DNA from 3 places in the Streptococcus sanguinis genome. Region 3 is predicted to be linked to each of the others. Evidence: predicted binding sites of a transcription regulator. Region 3 holds the regulator's gene; each other region holds the start of a gene.
What was found. The regulator Rex, encoded in region 3, represses fermentation and respiration genes when NADH is low (regulators of the CRP and FNR family bind a similar motif). The targets are predictions, from matches to a motif close to TTGTGAANTANTTCACAA.
Positions count from the first base shown of each region.

Region 1: the regulator Rex is predicted to act here: its motif matches at 1,260-1,277, upstream of FOC72_RS04980 (formate/nitrite transporter family protein).
Region 2: the regulator Rex is predicted to act here: its motif matches at 1,661-1,678, upstream of FOC72_RS07405 (2,3-butanediol dehydrogenase).

Region 1 is NZ_CP054570.1:1,009,427-1,012,657, forward strand. It holds gene FOC72_RS04975 (hypothetical protein) at 1-198, opposite strand, end outside; gene FOC72_RS04980 (formate/nitrite transporter family protein) at 436-1,233, opposite strand; gene mmuM (homocysteine S-methyltransferase) at 1,348-2,295, opposite strand; gene FOC72_RS04990 (glucosaminidase domain-containing protein) at 2,359-3,057, opposite strand; gene yihA (ribosome biogenesis GTP-binding protein YihA/YsxC) at 3,205-3,231, opposite strand, start outside.
Region 2 is NZ_CP054570.1:1,547,750-1,550,980, reverse strand. It holds gene FOC72_RS11575 (hypothetical protein) at 1-152, shown strand, start outside; gene FOC72_RS07415 (hypothetical protein) at 168-1,142, shown strand; gene FOC72_RS07410 (hypothetical protein) at 1,234-1,590, shown strand; gene FOC72_RS07405 (2,3-butanediol dehydrogenase) at 1,712-2,758, shown strand; partial or broken gene FOC72_RS11570 (helix-turn-helix domain-containing protein) at 2,863-2,967, opposite strand; gene FOC72_RS07395 (TVP38/TMEM64 family protein) at 3,036-3,231, opposite strand, start outside.
Region 3 is NZ_CP054570.1:897,655-900,885, forward strand. It holds gene radC (RadC family protein) at 131-814, shown strand; gene FOC72_RS04450 (gamma-glutamyl-gamma-aminobutyrate hydrolase family protein) at 888-1,580, opposite strand; gene FOC72_RS04455 (redox-sensing transcriptional repressor Rex) at 1,605-2,252, opposite strand; gene FOC72_RS04460 (DUF4649 family protein) at 2,374-2,595, opposite strand; gene FOC72_RS04465 (DUF1831 domain-containing protein) at 2,712-3,059, opposite strand; gene FOC72_RS04470 (cysteine desulfurase family protein) at 3,061-3,231, opposite strand, start outside.

The DNA.
Region 1 (3,231 bases), 110 kb from region 3:
CTTTAACAAATCTTCTGGAATGAAAAGCACAGCAATAACAAGCAAAGCGCAGAAAGAACCTAAAATAATACCAAAGTATTTCCAGTCCTTTCGAAAAAGCGGGACAAAAAAACTAAATAGTAACGTTGTAATAGAGTAGGATGGTGACAAGGTTTTGACTTTTATTCCATCTGGTGACTGAATAGTAATCTTATTCATAACATCTCCTTTTGATTACATAATATACCAAATTAATTTAACAAACTTCGATAATTCTGTCAACTGTTTTGCTTAGATATTAGAGATTGATAGGCAATGAACATTAAAAAAGAGACTAGAAAGTTAGTCAAAGATCGTACTAAAGAACTGAAAGGAATTTACACTTGGTTTAAATTAGAACTTTAAAGTGTAAAATCCAAATATTTTTTCAAAAAAATACAGCCCCAAGGCTGCATTTTAATCTACGTAATGTTCTTCCTTTTTATTAAACCAAGCGTATGGCAAACCTATGAGTAGACCACCACCGATGAGGTTACCGATAAAGGTTACGCCCCAGTGACGCAGGATATTTCCAATACCAAAATTTTGCACTTCCGCTGCTGCTGAGCTGAATTTCACGATAGCAAAGGAAGCAAAGTTGGCTGCCAAGTGTTCGTTGGTTAGGAATACAAACATATAAATCGCTGATATAACTAAGAAGAGCTTAGCTGTACTATCCTTGACCAAAACGAAGGAAAGAATAGCGATATTAACAAAGATATTGGCCAAGACTCCCTCGAGCAGAATCAGCTCATTAGATCGAGCAAGCTTCATCTGCACAACACCAGAAATGAAACTTTCTTTGCTAAGCCCTGCATAAGCAGCCGAGTTAGCAAAGAGCCAGCCGGCAATCAAGGCGCCAATCAGATTGAAAAAGGTACAATAAAGCAAAATCATCAAGGCTTTTTTCCAGTCAATCTTCTTCAAAAAGGTACCAGCAGTCAGAAACATCATGTTGGAAGTCACCAATTCTGCATTTAGAAAGACAATGTAAGCCAATCCCCAAGCAAAGATGAAAGGAAAGAGAAAGCGCCCAGTTCCAGGAACGATCTTATTCGTCAAATCTGCTGCAATAGCTCCAGCACCAGTACTAAAGGTTAGGAAAGCTCCAGCAAAGATGGAACGAACAGCGTACTTGGCCTTGCTTGTATCAAACAATGCTTCTTTCTTGCGGCAAGCTGCTTCAATTTTCGGGATAAATGTCGATTCAGGCATAAAAAATTCTCCTATTAATTTAAACTATGTATAGTATATCACAAAGTTCTTTCTTTTGATAGCGTTTTCGAGAACCTTTTTAAATTTTCTAAAAAAGGATTGAAAAATAACTTTTCAACCCTTAAATCCTTTTGCTAACTGAGCAATATCTTCTGGCCGTGTTCGGCAGCAACCGCCAAAAAGCCGTACACCTTGATTTTGCCAAAGTTTACTATTTTCCAGCAAGCTCCGCTCCTGCTCTGGATCATCATGCCATGTCTTGGTCAAGCCATTATAAGTTTCGCCAGAGTTAGGATAAGTCAGAAAAGGTTTGTTGCACACTTGTCCAAGCTCACCTAATAAAGAAGCAATTAAATGTGGAGCTGTACAGTTAAAACCAACTGCCAAGACTTGTGGGCTTTCTTGAGCCAAGTTTCCTAATTCCTCAATTTTAGTGCCATCTGATATGGCATTCTCCGACTGGGCGACAAAGGACAAATAAGCCTCAGCCTGCGGAAATTCCTCAGCTAAAAGTCGGAGGATAGCTGCCGCTTCTACTCCATTTGGAATCGTTTCAATAGCCAGCAAGTCACTCCCAGCTTCTAGTAAAGCTTGGATACGCGGACGGTGAAAATCTCGATATTCTTCTTCACTCAGCTGGTAGTTTCCCGTATACTCCGAACCATCAGCTAAATAGGCGGCATAAGGCCCTACCGAGCCTGCAACTAGAGGACAAGGTCTCTGTTTCTGCTCTTCAGGAGATAATCCTGTCCAGACATTTTCGATTGCCTTTTGTGCTAAGAAGACTGTCTCTTTTAAAAGATCATAACCCTTTTCAGGAGTTAGTCCTGCCTCTATAAATGCTGGAATGCTGGCCTGATAACTGGACGTAGTGATGATATCACTGCCAGCTCTCACATAGCTTTCATGCACATCCTGAATAATCCGAGGCTGGTCTAATAGGTATTGAGCTGACCAAAGCTTACCAGATACATCATAACTCAGGCTTTCCAACTCTGTACCTAAGGCTCCATCTAAAATAATAATTTCTTGCTTTTCAAGCAAATCTTTAAATTTTCCCATGAAATACTCCTGAAATCTACGATTAAATATAAAAAGAGGTCTCCCTCTTTTTTATTTTCTACATTAAGATCTATTCGCCCAGGCAGTATCGACGTCCAAGATATCCTGAGTAGTATATTGCTGACGATAAGGATTGTAAACGATATAGCCAGCACCAGACTCAGAGAGTGGCGAATCAAAGCGAGTCAAATCATATTTTTCAATAATATAATTCAATTTAGCATTATAGCTAGTATCTGTCGCATAGACACCGGTTAGGGCAGCTGTTGCATCCTGATAGGTTGGCGCATTGCTCTTCCATGCACCTGCAAAATGGCCTTGCTTGAGCACTGCAACATAGTCTTGCAGAGACTCTACATAGCTAGGATATGAACGGAAACTATCGTTGATGGTGTAGGCATTTCCCTCTCCATCATCTTCCCAAGTCTCCATATTAGCAGATTGGCCATCATAGTGACCTTTGATACCGAAAAGGTTATAATGAGGCTCACCAGACAGACCAGACTGTCCTGAACCACTTTCCAAAATAGCCTGTGCAATCATAACAGAGGCATAAAGATCGTTGTCCTGTCCCAACTGACGCGCTGGCTCACCGATTTGTGAGATGAAATAGTCTGTTTGATTCATAGGCTGCTGGTCGCTATTATTGGCACTAGCAGGATTAATATGCTTTGCCAAGACGAAACCAACAGCAATCGTCGTCGTCATGATGAATAAAGCTGAAAGGATTCTCTTACCTTTTTTTGAAATTCTCTTTTTCACAGCACTTCTCCTGAATAAGATGTTAATGATACCATTGTAACATACTAAAGATTAAAAAAACACTATTGATAATTTACAAGTATATGACATTTTTCGTTTTATTTCAAAAAATCCAACTCAAAAACGAGTTGGATTTAATTCGCATTATTAAATTTTTGACAAAATCGCATCCCA
Region 2 (3,231 bases), 650 kb from region 3:
ACCTAGGGACTAGTATGCTTTACGATTATTATGATGAAGCTGGTAATGGATGGGACAATTATGCTGTGGTACATAAACTAGAGGAAGTTATTCTAGCGGCTTATCAAATGAAGAGTGATATTGAAACTAATGCTAGTATTTCTACTGGTTAAACTGTAAAAGATGGAATGTTTGGTCTATCTAGTAAGACAAATATCGCTAAAAAAGGTGAAAATCTTTTAAACTCTTTTGAAAGCATGATTGAAGAAAGTACTTCTGGTCTTGATAAACGCTCTCAGTTTGGGGACGGTATTCCGCAAGCTGTGCAAGAAATTTTGCGAGTTATTCATCAAAATTTGCAGACGATTTCTGCCTGTGTTCTTTATATGCAAAATGTATCTGATAGCATTAGAGCTACTATGGAAGCCACAGATACCAAGTTAGCTACTCTTATTCAAGAAATGGATTTTAGTCATATCCCTGAAGTAAGCGCTACAGTAGCAAAGGATTACAACACGTATCTTGAAGAGAGTGGAATTTTTGATGACCGAGATGTTATCAGCGCTTTTGATAATCAGATTGATGTTAAAGCTCAGAAGCTTGCGCAAGAGATGTCTGCTGCATTTAATGTTTACCTTGATGAATCAAATGAAATTATAGCTGAAACGAATCGTAAAGTAGAAAGTTTGAAAGATTCTTGTAAAGATATAAGTATGGATTTCCCTAAAAGAATATACTATAAAGGCCGATTTGAAGCTAAGAAAGAAAAGAAGTTTTATGGTATTTTAAGAGATCAAATTTCTGTTTCTGGGACTATTACAGGTGTACAGAGTTCAATGGGGACGATTGATACAAAGTTAACAGAAGCAGCAACGACTATTAATACAGTTATCAGCATGTTAGGTGGTTTTTACCAACCGTTTAGGGATGGTATGGAGGATGCTTTCTATGGAACAGTAAATCTAACAGGTATCGTTCGTTCTCAAAAAGCGGTTGGTGCTGTCTTATCCACTATGGTCGCTAGGTTTATTCAGTTCCAAAGTCAACTTTCTACTTTCGCATCAGGATATGCAATAGATGCTTTTTCTGAAAAGTTATCAACCACTGTTAAAGTTATGACTAACGTTTCTCATGTTATTGACGATTGTTTTGGCGATGAATAGCTTAGTATTTTTAAATATCATAGCCTTTTATTTCGTCTTTCCTTTAGCCATCAGTTATGTTAAAATAATTAAAAAAACAAAGGAGTCTTTTATGTCGGAAATCAAAGTGAAACGTGGGACAGGTTTTGTAGGAATTATTGGAAAGTTTCCAATCTTTATCAATGATCAGAAAGTTGGCGCAATTAAGAATGGTGATGAGGCTGTCTTCCCTATTGAGGGGGAAGAAGCTGTTGTTCGTGTGGGAGCAGCTCCTATGAAAACCAAGCCAGTGACAGTTAAAGCAGGACAAACCTTGCTGATTGAAACAAATTTTACTAATTTTTCTATTTGTTTAGGAACTTTAGTGGTTGCTTTTCTATTTGGCGGATTGCTCCGTGCGATACTCTTGATTCTTTATATTGTTTTAATGTTTCTTTTTCCGTTTTACTCGGCTAGAATTGCAGAATAAGTCTATGACCAGCTGATGCTGGTTTTTTGTATGATTTTTTTTGAAAATGTAGCTAATCTTTTGACAAGATTTCTGAAAGGGTTTACAATTAAACTAACAAATTATAAAGCGAGGTATGTTTATGGCAAAAATGAATGCTGCGCGTTGGTATGGCGCTAAAGATGTTCGTATTGAAGAAGTGGATGTACCGGAAGTCCAACCGCATCAAGTCAAAATTGCGGTCAAGTATACAGGAATCTGTGGTACTGACTTGCATGAATATCTGGACGGACCGATTTTTATTCCGACGGAAACAGAGCATGTCTACTCTGGCCAGAAAGCGCCTGTAACTTTGGGGCATGAGTTTGCTGGGGAAATTGTTGAGGTCGGCAGTGCTGTGACACGGGTCAAAGTTGGCGATCGGGTAACAGTTGAGCCTATTTTAGCGAAGCATAATCTTGTCGGTGATTATAATCTGGACCCTAATCTAAACTTTGTCGGTTTGGCGGCAGACGGTGGTTTTGCCAAATACTGTGTTTTGGACGGAGACATTGTTCACAAAGTTCCAGACAGCCTTAGCTATGAGCAGGCAGCCTTGACAGAACCTGCTGCTGTGGCTGTTTACGCGGTCCGTCAGTCAGCTCTTAAGACGGGCGATACAGCAGTTGTCTTCGGTTTGGGACCAATCGGGCTCTTGATTATTGAGGCTTTGCGGGCAGCCGGTGCCTCTAAGATTTATGGTGTCGAGTTATCTCCAGAACGCCAAGCCAAGGCAGAGGAGCTTGGGGCGATTATTGTGCGACCAGAAGAAGGCGAAGACGTGGTGGCTGCTATTCATCGTTTAACTGGTGGCGGAGCAGATGTGTCTTATGAAGTGACTGGAGTGCCGGTTGTGCTGGGACAAGCTTTAGCTGCTGTCCACAAGGCTGGAGAATGTATGGTTGTTTCTATCTGGGAACGAGAAGCTAGCATCAACCCTAATGAATTTGCCATTCAAGAAAAATCGCTTAAGGGTATTATCGCCTATCGGCATATTTTCCCTAAGGTGCTGGAACTGATGGAGCAGGGCTATTTCTCTGCAGACAAGCTTGTGACCAAGAAGATTAAGCTAGAGGATATTGTGCAAGAAGGCTTTATCGAGCTGACTCAGGACAAGGCGCAGATCAAGATTTTGGTATCGCCAGAATAAAATCTTTGCTTAATCATGAGACGAAAATCAGTCAAAACTGGCTGATTTTTCTTTATGGTTTGTGCTGTAATAAGTAAAGATTTAGAAAGAGGTTGGGATGTCAAAAGTTTTGAAAGGTTCATTCCATATTTTTCTGAAAGTCGCTTTAAGCTGATTCCTTGTTTTCTTAGTTCATAGATTCGAACTTTATCCTCATAAGTTAGTTTCATTTAAAAACCCCCCACAAGTTAGATTTTTTCTGTCTAACTTTTGGGGTGCGGTGCAATTCAACTTCTTTTTATTTGGAGACCATTTTCCAGAAAAAATCAATGATATAAGTCAGTCCGTAGGTATAGATGACGAGGGTGATGGGCTTGCAGAGAAGGATAATCAGCATGTACTTTTTGAAAGTCATCTTGGTCAGGGCGGCCAGCATGCAGAGAAAGTCGGCTGGACTGATAGGCCAAATCATCATGAAAATAAAGAAGCGTTCA
Region 3 (3,231 bases):
TCCAAAGGTTAGGAAGAACTCTACTTTTGGAGTGTTTTTTTATCTAAAATTTGTTCTGGACGAAAGATTTTTTGTATCTACTCTTGCTGATTTTTACTCTTTTTCCGAATTATAAGGTAAGGAGGTTTCTATGTATAGCATTTCATTTCAAGATGATATTAGCATGATGCCACGGGAGCGTTTGATGAGAGAAGGGGCTGAAAAACTCAGCAACCAGGAGCTTTTATCAATCTTTCTCAGAACAGGCAACAAAAAAGAAACTGTTTTTCAAGTTTCTCAAAGAATTTTATCATCGCTTTCCAGTTTGAACGATCTTAAGTATTTAACTTTGCAGGAATTGCAGACTATTTCTGGAATCGGTCCGATTAAGGCTGTGGAGCTGCAGGCCATTATCGAATTGGGGCGTCGGATTAACCGAGCAGAGGTTCTGCAGAAAGAACAGATTATGGGCAGTCAAAAATTAGCCCAGAAGATGCAGCAGGAATTGGGAGATATGAGGCAGGAGTGCTTGGTTGCTATTTATCTTAATAGTCAAAATCAAATTCTGCACCAGCAGACTATTTTCATGGGGACGGTAAGCAGAAGCATTGCTGAGCCAAGAGAGATTCTCCACTACGCTCTCAAACATTTGGCGACATCTATCATACTGGTACACAATCATCCATCAGGATCAGTCGTTCCCAGCAGAAACGACGATGAGGTGACCCAGCATATGAAAGAAGCATGTGAGATGATGGGTTTAGTTCTTTTGGATCATTTGATTGTGTCCAAATGCAACTACTATAGCTACCGAGAGGAGACAGATATGATATAATATAATTCGATTTACTTGAGTATAAAAAACTTCTATTCGAGTAGAACAGAAGTTTATCTAGGAATAGAAGCTTTTAAAGAATATTGACAACATAATCAAACAGAGCTAAGTCTCCTTCTCTGGAGCCAAACAAGAACTCTGGATGCCATTGGACGCCAAGGAAAGGACTACCATCAGTAGAAGTGATGGCTTCAATAATCTTATCGCGAGGATCATAGGCGATGACTTCTAGGCCAGTAGCCAAATCCTTGATACTCTGATGGTGGAAGGAGTTGATTTCGGATGCTGGTCCATAGATTTCGTGCAGAATAGAACCATTCTTGGTCACCATGCTTTGGGTTGTGTACTCAGCAGAGCTATCTTGCCAATGATCTTCAATATCTTGATGAAGCGTACCGCCTAAAGCGACATTATAAAGTTGGGTTCCGCGGCAGACAGTGAAGATTGGTTTATTTTGGCGGCGAGCTTCCTTGATTAAAGCTAACTCAAAAATGTCTCGCTTGAGTAAATAATCATCGCTGTCAATGGTTTTCTCTTCACCATAGAATTGAGGGCATACATTTTGACCTCCTGTGATGATTAATTTATCGACAATGGAAACATACTGTTTAGCCATTTCTTCATCACCGATTGGCAAAATCATTGGAATTCCGCCAACTTCTTTGACACCCTCAACGAATCCTGTCGCTGTATAGCTTATATGGATGAAGTGATCGTCTGGGATTTCTCTTTCATTTCCGGTTATTCCAATAATAGGTTTACTCATAGAGTGTTTAATACCTCTTTCAAATTAATAATCATTTTTTCTCATGAAGTAGAGCAAAGTCTGCAGTTCGCTAGTCAGGTCAACATACTGGACGACCACATCCTTAGGCAGGGATAGGTTTACAGGTGAGAAACAGAGAATGCCCTTGACACCAGCCTGAACTAAGATAGATGCGACTTCTTGAGCTTTTACGCTAGGTACAGTTAGGATGGCGGTTTGCACATTTCCTGACTGTATTTTTTCTTTGATTTGGGAAATTCCATAGATAGGAATTCCATCGCTGGTTGTGCTGCCAACTTCTGGATGGTCATCTATGTCAAAAGCCATTACAACCTTCATTTTATTGCGCTCATGAAAACGATAGTGCAGCAGAGCACGTCCCATATTACCAACGCCAACAATCATGACATTGGTAATAGCATTGTCGTTCAAGAGGTCAGCAAAAAAGTTCATCAATTTCTTGACATCGTAACCAAATCCTCTGCGGCCAAGTTCACCGAAATAAGAAAAATCTCGTCTGACAGTAGCAGAGTCAATACCAATGGCTTCTGCAATTTGCTTGGAGTTTGCTTTTTCGATCTTCTCAGCATTAAAACGTTTAAAAATACGATAGTAGAGCGATAGCCTTTTAGCAGTTGCTCGAGGAATTGTAGTATTTTTTTCAGTTTTCACAAAATCACAACCTTTCTAATTCTATTTTATAGGAAGTTTGTGAAAAAATCAACTAATTAAGGATGTTTAATGCACTAAAAAAGAAAATCAGGAATTGCTGGGAATAATAGTGTTTAAAAGCTTAGTCCTGGTAGGGACTAAGGTCTAACTGGTACATCTGGCGGTACAAGTCCCCAATTAGCCCTGCAAAAGGCAGCTGGTGTCCATTATAAGTGATGGAAAGTACTTTGAGCGAGTCAGGAACTGTGACACAGCCAGAGAAGGCGAGAAGAAATTCGTCGAAGTCTTCATAGGTAAGTGTTCGTTTCACCTTATATGAGTCCAAATAGGTCAGTTCAACCATTGTTAATCCTTTCTTTGGGTTCGGTTAGTCTTTTCTTCAAGTGTTCTAAGTAGAAGTCAAGCTCGTTTAAATTTTGAAGATTCAAAACCAAAAAAGCAAAATTGCGAGAATCTTGCTTATTGTGGTGTCTTTTCAAAAATATTTCTTTCAACCAAGCTATCCATCAAGAAATAAAATTCTTGCTGGATAATGTGATGGTCTTCTGATTTGAAAATATTGACCAAGCGCAGGCCTGATTTGTCAGTGATGTTGATTTTGAAACCATTCAACTCTTTATTGACGATGATTTTCAGCAGAAAACCATTTCCGCTGTTGGGAACAGATTCCAGCAGACGTGAGAGTTCATAGTTGCCAACCTTGCTTTCAGCGAATGTATTGTCGCGCAAGGTAAATTTCTTGACATTTGGATGAAGTGAATAGGTATATTCACAGTTTGCTAAGCTAACAGATGTTTGAAAGGCCATCTTATCCTCCTAAAAATTCTTTTAATTTCTTTGTAAATGATTGAATCTCTTGCAGAGTCGTTTGGTCCGAAGTGCTGATCCGAATGGACTCATACAAGCGGTTGGAATCCTTGCCATACATAGCCTGCAAGACATGACTGGGTTGTATAGCTCCGGCTGTACAGGCTGAGCC